3 regions of the Ruegeria sp. BE10 genome follow, and region 2 is predicted to be linked to each of the others. Evidence: riboswitches for the same ligand, from Rfam matches in the RefSeq annotation. Region 2 holds a riboswitch; each other region holds the start of a gene.
The links. Region 2 has a riboswitch for cobalamin ahead of ACR0M2_RS18935 (DUF1636 domain-containing protein). Riboswitches for the same ligand answer to the same signal wherever they lie in the genome.
Positions count from the first base shown of each region.

Region 1: another riboswitch for cobalamin. It lies ahead of ACR0M2_RS11050 (hypothetical protein); the one in region 2 lies ahead of ACR0M2_RS18935 (DUF1636 domain-containing protein).
Region 3: another riboswitch for cobalamin. It lies ahead of ACR0M2_RS07855 (CbtB domain-containing protein); the one in region 2 lies ahead of ACR0M2_RS18935 (DUF1636 domain-containing protein).

Region 1 is NZ_JBQFTX010000004.1:135,439-140,042, forward strand. It holds gene ACR0M2_RS11040 (DNA polymerase III subunit gamma/tau) at 1-1,694, opposite strand, end outside; gene ACR0M2_RS11045 (protein-tyrosine phosphatase family protein) at 1,828-2,322, shown strand; gene ACR0M2_RS11050 (hypothetical protein) at 2,324-2,731, opposite strand; cobalamin riboswitch at 2,815-3,035, opposite strand; gene ACR0M2_RS11055 (alpha/beta hydrolase family protein) at 3,171-4,028, shown strand; RNA gene ffs (signal recognition particle sRNA small type) at 4,061-4,159, opposite strand; gene ACR0M2_RS11065 (bifunctional 2',3'-cyclic-nucleotide 2'-phosphodiesterase/3'-nucleotidase) at 4,199-4,604, opposite strand, start outside.
Region 2 is NZ_JBQFTX010000010.1:140,736-145,339, reverse strand. It holds gene ACR0M2_RS18950 (GTP-binding protein) at 1-1,000, shown strand, start outside; gene ACR0M2_RS18945 (DUF1826 domain-containing protein) at 1,018-1,626, shown strand; gene ACR0M2_RS18940 (DUF6525 family protein) at 1,629-1,901, shown strand; cobalamin riboswitch at 2,067-2,273, shown strand; gene ACR0M2_RS18935 (DUF1636 domain-containing protein) at 2,376-2,732, shown strand; gene ACR0M2_RS18930 (ABC transporter ATP-binding protein) at 2,729-3,514, shown strand; gene ACR0M2_RS18925 (ABC transporter substrate-binding protein) at 3,533-4,480, shown strand; gene ACR0M2_RS18920 (FecCD family ABC transporter permease) at 4,482-4,604, shown strand, end outside.
Region 3 is NZ_JBQFTX010000002.1:493,284-497,887, reverse strand. It holds gene ACR0M2_RS07875 (DUF302 domain-containing protein) at 1-322, opposite strand, end outside; gene ACR0M2_RS07870 (DUF1636 family protein) at 464-808, shown strand; gene ACR0M2_RS07865 (hypothetical protein) at 805-1,299, opposite strand; gene ACR0M2_RS07860 (CbtA family protein) at 1,367-2,065, opposite strand; gene ACR0M2_RS07855 (CbtB domain-containing protein) at 2,070-2,240, opposite strand; cobalamin riboswitch at 2,277-2,483, opposite strand; gene cobF (precorrin-6A synthase (deacetylating)) at 2,527-3,270, opposite strand; gene cobA (uroporphyrinogen-III C-methyltransferase) at 3,263-3,991, opposite strand; gene ACR0M2_RS07840 (cobyrinic acid a,c-diamide synthase CobB) at 3,988-4,604, opposite strand, start outside.

The sequences.
Region 1 (4,604 bases), on a different contig from region 2:
GCGCGTTGCTCTGGCGTTTCGATGCTTTTGATCCGCGCCTTCGGGAATTGGGCCAGAACCGCCTGCACCAGCGGGTGTTCGCGGGCTTCTGCCTTCAATGCTTCCTCAGCCGCGTTTTCCTTTTCATAGATCGTCTCGCCACCGCCTTCGTTGACGACAGTGACTGCCCAGCGGTTGCCGGTCCATCGCTGCAGGGCGGTCCCCAGACGTTGCGCCAACTGGGCCGAGGCACGCTGGGTCGGTTGGAATTCGATACGCCCGGGTTGATAGGCTGCAAGCCGCAAAGACCGCTTGACCTCATCCAGAAGCACGCCGTCCCGGTTTGCGCGGATCAGTTCGACCACATGATCGAAGGTCGGATAACGTGCCAGGGCGGCCTGCACATCCTGCGCCAACGCCGCGCTGGGAGCGCCGCTGCCGCCACCATGGGCGGGAGCTGAATAAGAAGATGACACCGGCACTTGCGTCTGAACCGCGGCATGCGATGGCGCCGGAATCCCGCCACCGGGTCCGCCATTTGGCGGTGGGGGCGTGTCTTGCAGACGTTTGATCAACTCTTCCGGGCTGGGCAGGTCAGCCACATGGGTCAGTCGGATCACTGCCATTTCAGCTGCCATCATGGCATTTGGGGCCGCCGAGACCTCTTCGAGCGCTTTAAGCAACATCTGCCACATCCGGGTCAGGACGCGCATCGGCAGGGCCTCGGCCATTTGTTGACCACGCGCGCGCTCGTCCGGCGAAACGGTGGGATCATTGGCTGCGTCTGGCGTGATTTTAACCACAGAGACCCAATGGGTGATCTCGGCCAGATCGCGTAGCACGGCCAGCGGATCGGCTCCTTCGGCATATTGCCCGCCCAACTCGGTCAGTGCGCCTGCAGCGTCCCCGCGCAGGATCATGTCCATCAGGTCCAGTACCCGACCGCGATCAGCCAGGCCCAGCATCGCGCGGACCTGATCGGCGCTGGTTTCACCCGCACCGTGCGAGATCGCCTGATCCAGCAGCGAGGTCGCGTCCCGGGCCGAACCCTCGGCTGCACGGGTGATCAGCGCCAGCGCGTCATCCGCGATCTGAGCGTTTTCAGCCGCCGCGATCTTGCCGAGCAGGCTGATCATGTCCTCGGGTTCGATCCGGCGCAGGTCGAACCGTTGGCAGCGCGACAGAACCGTCACTGGCACTTTACGAATCTCGGTGGTGGCAAAGATGAACTTCACATGCTCGGGTGGTTCTTCAAGCGTCTTGAGCAGCGCGTTGAACGCGCTGGTCGACAGCATGTGGACCTCGTCGATGATATAGATTTTGTAGCGCGCGCTGGCGGCGCGATAGCGGACACTGTCGATGATCTCGCGGATATCGTTCACACCAGTACGGCTGGCGGCGTCCATCTCCATCACGTCAACGTGGCGGCCTTCCATAATGGCCACGCAATGTTCGCATTGGCCGCAGGGCTCAGTCGTTGGCTTGCCTTCACCATCGGGGCCGATGCAGTTCATGCCCTTGGCGATGATCCGTGCCGTGGTGGTTTTGCCGGTGCCGCGAATGCCGGTCATGATGAAAGCCTGCGCGATCCGGTCGGCCTCGAACGCATTTTTCAGCGTGCGCACCATTGCGTCTTGACCGACGAGATCGGCAAAGGTTTCCGGGCGGTATTTGCGGGCAAGAACTTGATAGGCGGGGCTGGGCGTGTCGTTCATATCTGCTCTGTCGGATTCGGGTTCCGATGCAGCGTAGAGACCCCTGCCGCCCGCGTCCACAGCAGGCTTGGGTGAATTTCGGTTTGCAGCACAATTTGCACGCCTTAGAAGCGAGTATCAGGGAGGGTCCGTAGTGAGCCAGTTCGCACTTCATTCAGTTCAGATTGGAAACGGCACCGTTGCCTTGTCGCCCCTTCCGGGGCGCGGTGGCGGGTATACGCGGGACTTGGGAACGATCCGCGACTGGCAGCCGGATCTTGTGATCTCGATGACCACCGAGGTCGAAATACTGCAAGAGGGCGCAAGTGGGCTTGGCGAAGACCTGCACGCACTCAATATCGAATGGGTGCATCTGCCGGTTGCGGATTTCGGTACGCCGCCTCCTGAGGTTGACGCGGCGTGGGGCAGTGTCAGCCCTGCGGCGACTGATATTCTGTCCCGCGGGGGGCGGGTGCTGGTGCATTGCCGGGGCGGCTGTGGCCGGTCCGGGATGATCGTGCTGCGCCTTATGGTCGAGCATGGCGAAGACCCCGAGACAGCGTTGACCCGTTTGCGTGCGGTGCGGTCCTGCGCCGTCGAGACCGACGGCCAGATGAAATGGGCAGCCCTTGGGCGGACGCGCGACTAGATCAGAGCGCCACCTGTCGTTCTGCCTGTGCCACCGGGTTGGGCGGGATCGCTGTGACCTCAAGCATGGCGCAGGGTGGGGTGGTTAGCATGCCTGCGGGGCGCATGGTCACATCCGGGCCGAACATCATATCTGCGAAAACATCCAGCGACTCGAGGGGCGCATCCTCGCTTGATCCACAAAAGACCCGGATCAGGTCTTTTTGAGCGCGAAACCGTGCGCTGCATCCTTGCGTGCAATAGGCCAGCTCAGTGCTGCCGTCGAACTCAAAATCAGGCGTCGTCGCCGGAACGGCAGCATCCATCGCCTGCACGATCGCGCGCGCCATCTGTGCCAGCGCCGGGCAGGTTTTTCCTGTGCGTTGGCAAACGGTTGCGGTAAATTGGTGTGTCTTTGTCTTCCAGATCATATTGCGCCCTCCGCGCGTGGAACGGGGGCATGGATCAGGTGTGGCAGCGTGCTGACGACCTGCCCGGACACCCCGTCCGAGTTTCGGTTTCTTGTTCGATGGCAGGTCTCCTGACTTGCGGGTCGTTGCGTTGCCGACCTTCCCAGCCTTGCGGCCAGTGGTGTTTCGGCATTGCTCACCGCTTACAGTTGCGGGGGCAGTCGCGGCCTTGGTTCGTTCCGGTTTTCCGGGCAGAACCGCACCGTGTTCCCTTTTCATCCCGCCCCGGGGACCGGGGACGAGAACCATCACCCAATCGCTAGCGGGTAGGAGTGACCTGAGTCAAGCCGCCTTTTGGTAGGGCAAAGTGGACGCGTGGTCATGCGGAAACAGGATTGACTTAGGGTGGCAAAAGATGCCGTTTGGGGTGGTGAACTAATCGGTTCAGATTGAGGGCGCCATGCTGGATACCGCACAAGCTGTTTTAACCGAGGATTTTCAGTTTCCTTCTGGTTCGACCCAACTGTCGGCTCGGCTGTACCTGCCGGTGGCCGAACCTGGGATCGCAGTGGTGATCCACAGCGCCACCGGAGTGCCGCGCGACTATTATCAGCATTTCGCACGCTGGTTGGCTGCGGAACATGGCATTGCCTGTCTGACCTATGATTACAGCGATTTCGGTCATTCGCAGAGCAAGCCATTGAAGTCAGCTCAGGCCACGATGGCGGATTGGGCGCTGATCGACATGCCTGCGGCTCGGGCCGAGATGCGCAGGCGATACCCCGACGCGCAGCACTGGAGCATCGGCCATTCCGTCGGCGGTATGCTGGGGCCGATTCAACCCGATATTGATCAGATCGACCGTATGATCTGCGTCTGCGCCGGGCCGGTGACTGTGTCGGACCATCCCTGGCCTTATCGGGCGTTGGCTTTGCTGTTTTGGTACGGACACGCGCCCCTGGCCGTAAAAGCGCTGGGTTACCTGCCGGGCAAGGCACTAGGATTCGGATCGAACCTGCCTGCTAGCGTCTATTGGCAGTGGCGCCGCTGGTGTACTGCGCCGCGCAACTACCTGCCCGAAATTGGCGTGTCCTTGCCCGAGGCCCGCTGGGCACAGTCAGACACACCAGTGGATCTGTTCAGCTTTGAGGATGACGATCTGGTGCCAAAGAACGCGGTCTGGCGGCTGGCTGATCTGTACGGGCCCAACGCACGCCGCCATTTGTTGTCTCCGGCCGAGTTCGGACTGTCCGAGGTTGGCCATATCGGTGCCTTTGCCCGGCGCAATTCGGCTGTCTGGCCACGGTTGATTGCCTAGGCCTGTTCGCAACAATTCAATGTCGGGAGTTTAAGTGAGAGGTTGGACATCGACCCAAGCGGGGCTCGTTGTGGCTGCTTCCTTCCGGACCTGACCAGGTTGGCGAGGCGCTCGCCCGCGCCAACCTCTCGGGGTCTGATATAGGCAACGGGCGCAGGAAACACAACCCGTCAGAGCGCCAAACGGATCAGCAAAAAGCCCTCATCGTCTTCTCCGACGACGTGAGGGTCATATTCTTCAAGCTCGGCAATGTGGGTTTGTGCCTTCGGACCGGTTCTTAATAGCGCAGTCGCGCCCTGCATCGGGGCAAAGCCAAAAGGATAGGACGCATATTGCAAGGGATCTTGCGGCAGTGCGCCGGACAGATAGTCCTGCAAGACGCGCTGAACAGGCAGGTTCGGCAGCGCGATGGGCTCGGCCTGATCCACAAAGGGAAAGTGACCCCCGCCATTGGCACGGTAATTGTTCAGTGCGACGACGAACCGTTGATCGGCGGCCATCGGTTGGCCGTCAAAGCGAATGTTGCGAATGCGCCGGTTGACGGGGTCGATCAAGTGACCGCCAGCGTCGAACCGA
Region 2 (4,604 bases):
CTGCATCTGTTGTACCCTTCGGGACGATCTTCTGGAGGAAGTCCGGCGCCTCGCTGCGGAAGGACGTTTTGACTACCTGCTTATTGAATCCACAGGTATTTCCGAACCATTGCCTGTGGCAGCAACTTTCGATTTCCGGGATGAAGCGGGCGACAGCTTGTCGGACGTGGCGCGGCTCGACACCATGGTAACGGTTGTCGATGCGGTGAACTTGCTGAACGATTTCTCGTCCCACGATTTCCTAAGAGACCGAGGCGAAACGATGGGAGAGGAAGACGAGCGAACTCTGGTCCACTTGCTTACGGATCAAATAGAATTCTCTGATGTAGTGATCCTGAACAAGGTTGAAGATGCGGGGTCAGAAAAAGTTGATGCGGCACGCAAGATCATCCGCAGTCTGAATGCAGATGCCGAGATCATCGAGACCAACCATTCGGAAGTTGCCGCAGAAAAGATCCTGGACACCGGCCTGTTTGACTTCGAGCAAGCCCATGAACACCCGATGTGGGCAAAGGAGCTGTATGGCTTTGCCGACCATGTGCCTGAGACTGAGGAATACGGGGTTGCGTCATACGTTTACCGGGCGCGACTTCCGTTCGTTCCCGAACGCATTTTAGACGTTCTCAACGGTGATCTGCCAGGGGTGATCCGGGCCAAAGGCCACTTTTGGATTTCGACACGCCCCAACTGGGTGGCTGAATTTTCACTCGCCGGCGCATTGTCCAGCGTCAAACCACTCGGCACCTGGTGGGCATCAGTTCCCGAAGAGCGACGCCCCGCACATGACAGCGCCCGCGCCTATATGCAGGCCCACTGGCAAGAGCCGTGGGGCGACCGCCGTCAAGAGATCGTTTTCATCGGTGCCGGGATCGTCTGGCAAAGTTTGAAGGCACGATTGGACAATTGCCTTATTCCAGCAGTTTCGGCGGCAGGGCCCGACAATTTGCCGGAACTGCCGGACCCCTTCCCGATTTGGCGCCGGGCAGAGGATGCAGCATGAACTTCGTTAGAAAGCCCGTGAAAGACAACGTCACCGGTGTGAGCTTCGCAGATGATCCGGCGGCACTCCGCACTTTTGCACAGCCAAACTGTGCCGCTTTGATTTGGCGCCGGCGAACCCCGCCGGATATGCAAAGCTGGCTTGACCAACTTGATCCCAAGGCTTTGCCAAGTGGGCGAGTCATTCTTCCACCAAGCGCCGTTAAGACGACCGTGGGGCAACTCTGCGATATCTCCGGTATGCCTAACGGGACTGAAAGAGCGTGGCTTCAGGATGATATCACTTCTCTGGCCGACATGTTCTGCGAGCTGATGAACGCCAACTTCCTGCGACTGCGGCTGGATGTTGTCACCACCAATGCTTGCCGTAAATTTCATACCGATGCTGTCACCGCCCGGTTGGTCTGCACCTATCGTGGCACTGGAACACAATACGGCACCTCGACTGATGGAAACGATCCCGCGCTTGTGTTTACCGTTCAGACCGGCGCTCCGATCCTGCTACGGGGAACACTCTGGCCCGAGCGACCATCGTCAGGTGTGGTGCATCGCTCGCCTCCGATCGAAGGTACCAGTGAATCCCGTCTCGTCTTGGTTTTGGACCCAGTGGAAAATCCGGAAACCTAAGCATGAGACGTAACCTCGGGCAATGCAGCTTGCGCCGCAAGCATCGATCAACCAATCCGATGGATGTGTTTGACGGCCTGCCAGCCCCGTTGCGACAGTGGTTGTCAGAAGCGGCATTGCCATGGTCCCCGGTATCCGCGCGCCGCATCTGGTCAAAATCGCGGGCCAAGGGGCTTTCATCAGAAGAAACGCTCGTGTCACTCAGCCGGGCCGAAGCCCGAACGCTCGCGCGCGACCGGCAATCGACTGTTTTCAAATTAAATTCTCAAACATGAAGGAAAAAATGCCACCTCTAACACAGTATGCTGTCGCGACCCATGCGGCACTGGGTGCCGCACTTACAGCGAAAACGCATGCGGCAGACTTCGAAACCCTGAGCGTTTGAGTTCCGATCGAAAAGTTGTTGTTTCAAATCGTGATTGACACGGCCCCCAGTCTAAGACAAGCAAGGGCCAGATGGTTCCCGATGGTACGCCCAAGGGATGAAAAGGGAATACGGTGCGGTTCGCCACTTTGGCGCCAAATCCGTGACTGCCCCCGCAACTGTAAGCGGTGAGCAACGCCAAAATCCACTGGTCATCGGGCCGGGAAGGATGGCCAAGCATCGACCCGCAAGTCAGGAGACCTGCCATCACATGTTCAACCAACCCGGGGCGGGGCGTCCTGGAAGGAGGCTTTGATGGCACGTCTGAAACGTGTGTACATGATCGGCACCTTCTGTCCGCGCTTGGCTTCAAGCGGAGCGGACTATGCCGGAAACACCTGACCATTTCCTTCTGATCTGCTCGACCTGTACCGGCGCATTGTCTGTTGATGTCATGCGCAATGCGTTGATCGGCAGGTTGCCAACCGGGTTCGCAGTGCGCACCGTTACCTGCATGGCGGGCTGCGCGCGACCAACGGCCGTCGGATTTCAGGCTGTCGGCAAAGCACACTACCTATTCGGCGATATTGAAACTGCCGAAGATGTCGACGCGCTGGCGGAATTCGCACATCAGTACCGCAACGTCGCAGACGGTTGGACCAACGCGACGGCCCGGCCGCAACCACTATTTACAAAAACCCTTTCTCGTTTGCCTCGAATTCAATTGGAGGAGCCATCATGACGACCTCATCTTTTCTGGTTGCGCGTGATCTCGAATTTTATGCGCTCAATGGTGACGTTCTTCTGCAAGGTGTCTCGTTTGAATTGGCCGAGGGCGCGATACTGGCAATTGCCGGTCCAAATGGGGCGGGAAAAACCACGCTTTTGAACCTTCTGTGCGGGGCGGCTGAGATTGTATTGGGCAATGTATTGGTCAAGGAACGCAGCCTGAAAAATATGCCCGCAATGGAACGCGCCCGCATGATCGCTGTTGTGGGCCAGCAAGAACAACCGGATGGCAGGCTGTTGTTGCGGGACTATGTTGCCATGGGCCAGATTCCGATCTGGGCCGACCGTTCGGCGGATGAACATGCCAGAGAACTTAACAGAATCCTTGAGCTGACCGACCTTGGCGCGCTGGCAGACAAGCGCATGGCGGTACTGTCCGGGGGCGAACGTCAACGCGCGCATATCGCCCGGGCACTGGCACAGAACCCATCGTTGTTGTTCCTGGATGAGCCGACCAACCATCTCGATCCGGATGCCAAGGGTCGGATGCTGTCTCTGGTCGCCGAACTCGGCATCACGGTTGTGATGATTGTCCATGATCTTGTCATGATCCCGGAATTCGCCACCCACGTGGCGCTGATGAAATCAACGCGGCTGACGGGATTTGGCCCTGTGGCCGAAGTGCTGACCCCCGAGCGGGTCCGCGATACTTTTGGCGTTGAATACCTGTGTTTTCACCACGATGGCCGCGTGATTCCAGCGCTGGATATCCGAAAATCCACAATCTCAACCTAAACCAAGGAACATTCCCCAATGAAACACATCTGGTCCGTGGCGCTGGTCACAGCCATGGCAGGCGGCGCGTCCGCCCACGAGGTCACCGTCGACAACTGCGGAGCGCCGCTGGTGTTCGAAGCCCAGCCCGAGCGTCTGGTTGTGCATGACATGAACATGACCGATATGGCCTTCGCGTTGGGCCTGCAGGACAAGATCGTCGGTCTGACCGGCATCACCGGCTGGTACAAAACCAGCCCGGAATTCGACACCCTGCGCGGCGATATCCCCGAACTGGCACCGAAATACCCAACGGTCGAAAACCTTGTTGCCGTGGAACCCGACCTGTTCTTTGCTGGCTGGTATTACGGCATGAAACCGGGCGGAGATGTGACCCCGGATACGCTGGAGCCCTTTGGTATCAAAACCATGATCTTGACCGAAAGCTGTGTGCATCTGGACAAGGCTCGCCCCAAAGCCAGCATGGATCTTCTGTTCAATGACGTCCTGCGCCTGGGTCAGGTCATGCACGTCGAAGACAAGGCCGAGGCGCTGGTCACGGGCTGGAAAGACGAACTCTCAGCGATCGAAGCGCAGACTGCCGACCTGGCGAAACCCCGCGTTTTCTTGCTGGACGGCCCGGCGGACGCACCCTTCACCGCAGGTAAGTTCGCCATCCCCGATGCTATGATTGCTGCCGCGGGTGGTGAAAACGTGACCCACGACATGGAAACAAGCTGGGGTCGAACCTCGTGGGAGGCGGTCGCCGCCGCAAACCCGGAATTCCTTGTGCTGCTTGATTATCAGACAGGCAATGGCGCTGCGGACACGTTCAAATTTCTACAGGAACATCCAGTGATGTCACAGACCGAAGCCGTGAAAAACGAGCGCTGGATCGGTCTGCGGTACGAGGAATTGACCCCCGGACCGGCAAATATCAAAGCGATTTCGAAAATGGCCCAGGCCATGCATCCAGGCCTCAACTGATATGGGCCGACTGGGCCTGACACTTGTGCTGGGGGCGGCCGTATTGGCCGCCCTCTTACTGATGTCCACCATCTATGGCACCACATCCATCCCTGTCGCGGACACGGTCACGGCGATCTTGCTG
Region 3 (4,604 bases), on a different contig from region 2:
CGTCGTCGTTCTCAGTCACGTAAAAGCGAATCGGCGCTTCGATCATTGCACTGACAGAGGTTTCCAGAACGCGCACGGCATAGTCGTTGTTGAAGGCACCGATCACCAGATTGCCGGGTATAGTGATGCCACGGGCTGCAGCCGCCTTGGTCGGACCAGCCTGCGTGACCACGATCAACCCGTTTTCCTTCACCGCAGCCTTCGTATCCGCGACCAGTTCTTCATAGCTTTTGACGGTTGGATACACTGCCCAACCCGACAATGGTTCCTCGGCCCGGACAGGCAGGGCGAGAAGACAGAGCAAACCCAAAAGCGTGCGCATGACGGTGCCTCGTTCAATGTGACTGTCTGAGTGATGCCAGAAATTCGAGTTCCGCGCACGCACATTTCCGTGCGTATTCAGGATTGCGCCGACGTCCAGAAAGCCGCAGAAACATGCAAACCATCAAACACGAGGCCACACGTGGACCCGATACGCCTATTGATTTGCAGCAGTTGTGCGGGAACGCGTGACCGAGTGGCCGAGAGGCAGGCCGTGGATAACGCGCTGGTGCGTGCAGGGCTGAATGGTCGGGTCGTCATCTCTGATCACGCCTGTTTCAGTGGCTGCGCTGAGCCGACCGCATTGGCATTGCAGGCCGCAGGACGGGCGTCTTACGTGTTTTCGGGGGTCGATATCGTTACCGATGCCGAAGACATCGTCGCGACCTGCAAAGCCTATTTGGACAGTCCCGCAGGTTGGATCGAAGACGCCCGACCCTGCGGGCGACTTCGGATGTGTTTGCGCGCGCGGATACCGGCGCTTTAATCGACCTGAACGGTCACGGCAGCGCTGACCGGTACGTTGTCGACCGTCAGTGCGCTGTGGCTGTTTGCGTTCAGCGAAACCGAAACCTCGACCTCTCCCTTGGGAAGGTCGGGGATGTGTATCCAGTTGCCGTAGAGCCGGGCTAGTTTCTCGCCATTGATGTAAACATGCGCGTGGCCTTCGCCGTCTACGTCGGCTGTTGACGCGTTTTCCGGGGCAAACCGGAAATTCTGCGGCATGACGTGCAGGTTCCACCCGGCCATCGGGTCCTGGGTCAGCGCGATTGCAACACTGGGGGCGTCCGCCCCTGCGGGCAGGTTTACCGTGGTCGAATGGTCATGGGCCATCGCTTCGGCATGCGCGCCGCCGTGATGGGATGGATCGCCATGATCGTGGCCGTCAAACGTGACGCCATTGGCTGCCGCTAGCACAAAACCAGCACCACCACCGAACACAAGGCCGATTGCAAAAAGGGCAAGTGAGCGTGCCATTTTTTCTTTCCTTTAGGGCAAAAAGAAACGCGCCGGGCAGAACCCGGCGCGTCATTATATAAGAGGATCAGGCCGCTGCTTCGACGCGTTTGCCTTCGCTTTGCCAGAAATACCCGGCAAAGGCACCGACCAGAACCCAGGCCACCAGACCGATGCCAAAGGCGCGAGCGGCGAACAGAGCGCCGATCTCGGTCGGGACGGGGCCGGTGAACACATCCGGTTCGGGCGCACCGATCAGATGGGGTGCCAGCAACAGGGCTGCTGCGATCACATAGCTGATCAGGTTGCCGCCAAACGCAATCAACCACAGCGCAACAAGCGCAGCACCAACAGTGGCAAACCACCAGACCTGTCGGGCATAGACGTCAGCCGCCGCTACACCAGGCACCTCTGGTGCCAGGGTAAAGCCAGGCGCCAGATGAAAGGCGATGAACCCAGCCAGACCCCAAAGCACGCCGGTGCGGCCATCAATCGTGTGGCCCTGGCCTTCGGCCACGGACATCAGGGCAACCATCAGCAGCGCGTAACCGGTATAGGTCAGCATGGTGAAAATGACGCTCAGCGCGTCACGGGTCAGTTCCGAGAACATGCCCGGTAATTCGGGATGCGCCGAAACGGCTTCGGCTCCGAAGTGCACCAACTCGCCGGATTCGTACAGCTCCGCGTGCAACAAAACAGGTTGCACAAAGACCAACTGCAGCAAGGCGGCTATCAGCCCCGCTGCAGCACCAGCGAACAACGCGCTGGTCAGTATACGACTGAACATGGTCTTAGTGGCAGGGGAAGCCGGTCGCGTGGCGCACGTCGTGTGCTGCGTCATGCAGCGCCGCGGCCTGTACGTGACCGGTCAGGGTGATGATACCCAGACCCAGAACCACCGCGAACATGACCGGAAGGATACCAGCGCGCGAGGCGGATGCTGTTTGCGTTTGTGTTGCCATCTTTTATTCTCCTTTGCCGCCGCACCCGACGGCCGGTGTTTCAATTGTCGCCTGGCAGGTCTCCTGGCTTGCGGGTCGATGCCTCTGTTCGCCTTCCCCCTGAGAACAGGAGTGGCTGGTTGAACAGGGGCTCTCCGCTTACAGTCGCGGGGGCGGCTGTGGATTTGGCTGCCATGGCAGTCGCACCACATTCCCTCTTAGCATCCGGATGTCTCCGGCAGGACCAGACGCGTTCATTTAGCCTCTATGGTGCCGCTGGTGCAATCGTCATTTGCGACCTTTTAGGTCAGATCACGCGCTTTTTCAGCAAATAGATATCCATGATCCAGCCATGATCGGCACGTGCCTTGGCGCGGGTGTCCAGAAGCTCCTGCGCTACATCGGTCAAAGCGCCTTTGATCAGGATTTCCTCTTTCATGCCGACATAGGCACCCCACCAGATGTCATAATCGGCCATGTCCAGGGATTGAAACGAACACTCGCCATCCAGCATTACCGCTACTTTCGAGGCAGTTGCCGGCCAGCCTTCATCCCTGATCCGCCGTCCGGTAGTCACAACAAAAGGGGCGCCCAGATCATTGATCGGGATGGCGTGGGCGGCCGTCAATGCCTGCAGCGCGGTGATGCCAGGGATCACCCGTGTCGTGGGCTCAGGGTCCAGCCGCGACGCGATTCGCAGCGAGCTGTCATAAAGCGACGGGTCGCCCCAGATCAGCAGCGCCACTTGTCGCGCATTCGGGTGGGCCGCAATCGCCTCGTGCCAGCGCAGGGCAATGGCATCATGCCATTCGTCGACCCCGCGCAGATAACCATCATCGGCCCGGCGCTTGGGAATGTCGAAATAGGCGATCTGCGGCGGAGTGTCAGTCACAGCTGCAATGATCTCTTCGCGCAACCCGGCCAGATCAGCCTTGTTCTCGCCCTTGTGCGGGATCAGGATCAGGTCTGCATCGCGGATGGCATTTGCCCCTTGCAAGGTCACGTGATCCGGGTTGCCAGTGCCAATTCCGATCAGAGACAACTCAAACATCGTCGAACTCTGCCAACGGGCCATACAGGATCAGCGCCGGGGCTGTGCCGATCTCGGCCTCCAGCTTTTGCGACAGCGCGCCAATTGTTGCACGGTGCAGGCTCTGGTCGGGAGTCGATACGGATTCGGCCATCAGGGCTGGTGTTTCCAGCGGCAGGCCATGCTCATGCAGTGCATGTACCAACAGGGGAAAGGTCCGTTTGCCCATGAACACCACAGTCGTTGCATCCGGATCGGCCAGCGCGGGCAGGTTCAGATCTTCGGGCAGTTTGCCACTGACATCGTGGCCAGTGACAAATTGCACCCGCCGCGCAGTGAGGCGTCGTGTCAGGGGTATTCCTGCTGCTGCCGCCGCCGCAACCGCCGAGGGGATGCCAGGGATGATTTCATATTCGACCCCGGCCGCACGCAGGGCAACCAGTTCTTCCTCCAGCCTGCCGAACAACCCGCCATCACCAGATTTCAATCGCACCACGCGAGCGCCGGTCTTGGCGTAATCCACCAACAGGCGGCTTACGTGATCCTGCTTGGGTGAGGGTCGCCCGGCCCGTTTGCCCACGCCCACCAGATCTGCATCGTCATGCGCATGACTTAGGATTGGGCCGCTGCTGAGGTCATCAAACAGCACCGCATCTGCTTTTTGCATCCGGTCGACTGCTTTCAGGGTCAAAAGATCAGGATCGCCGGGGCCGGAACCTATGAAGGATACGAAACCGCTCATGCCGAGGCCTCGGCGATCAGGTGAAAGAACGTACCGGTGACGTTCCCGCGCACCGAACCTGTTTGCGGCCCTTCAGCACCTTCAGCATCAAACACCCGCGCCAGCGGTACGTCCGGCTGTTCTACGATCGAAGAATAATGGAATTCATGCCCCCGCAGAGCTGTGTCGGCTGCAAAACCGGGCATCGGGGCCAGCAATTCTGCGCGCCGATACCCCAGATTGAACTTGCGCTTTTCATACGAGGTCACCAGCCCCAGCAGGCCTGCCATCTGATGTCGCTCGCCGTCTTTGTCGATTAAGGCCTGTCCCAGCGCCATGTATCCACCGCATTCCCCATGCACGGGTTTGGACTCAGCGTGTTTGCGCAGTCCGGTCTGGAACGTGTCGGCGGCAGCCAGTGTGCCCGCATGCAATTCCGGATAGCCACCGGGCAGCCAGACAAGATCGGCATCGGCAGCAGGTGCCTCGTTCGCCAGAGGTGAAAACGGCAGAATTTCTGCACCCGCAGCGCGCCAGCCTTCCAGCAAATGCGGATAGGTAAAGGAAAACGCGGCATCGCGGGCCAGCGCAATCCGTTGCGCCGGAGGGCGCGGTAGCGCGGCTGACGATGGCC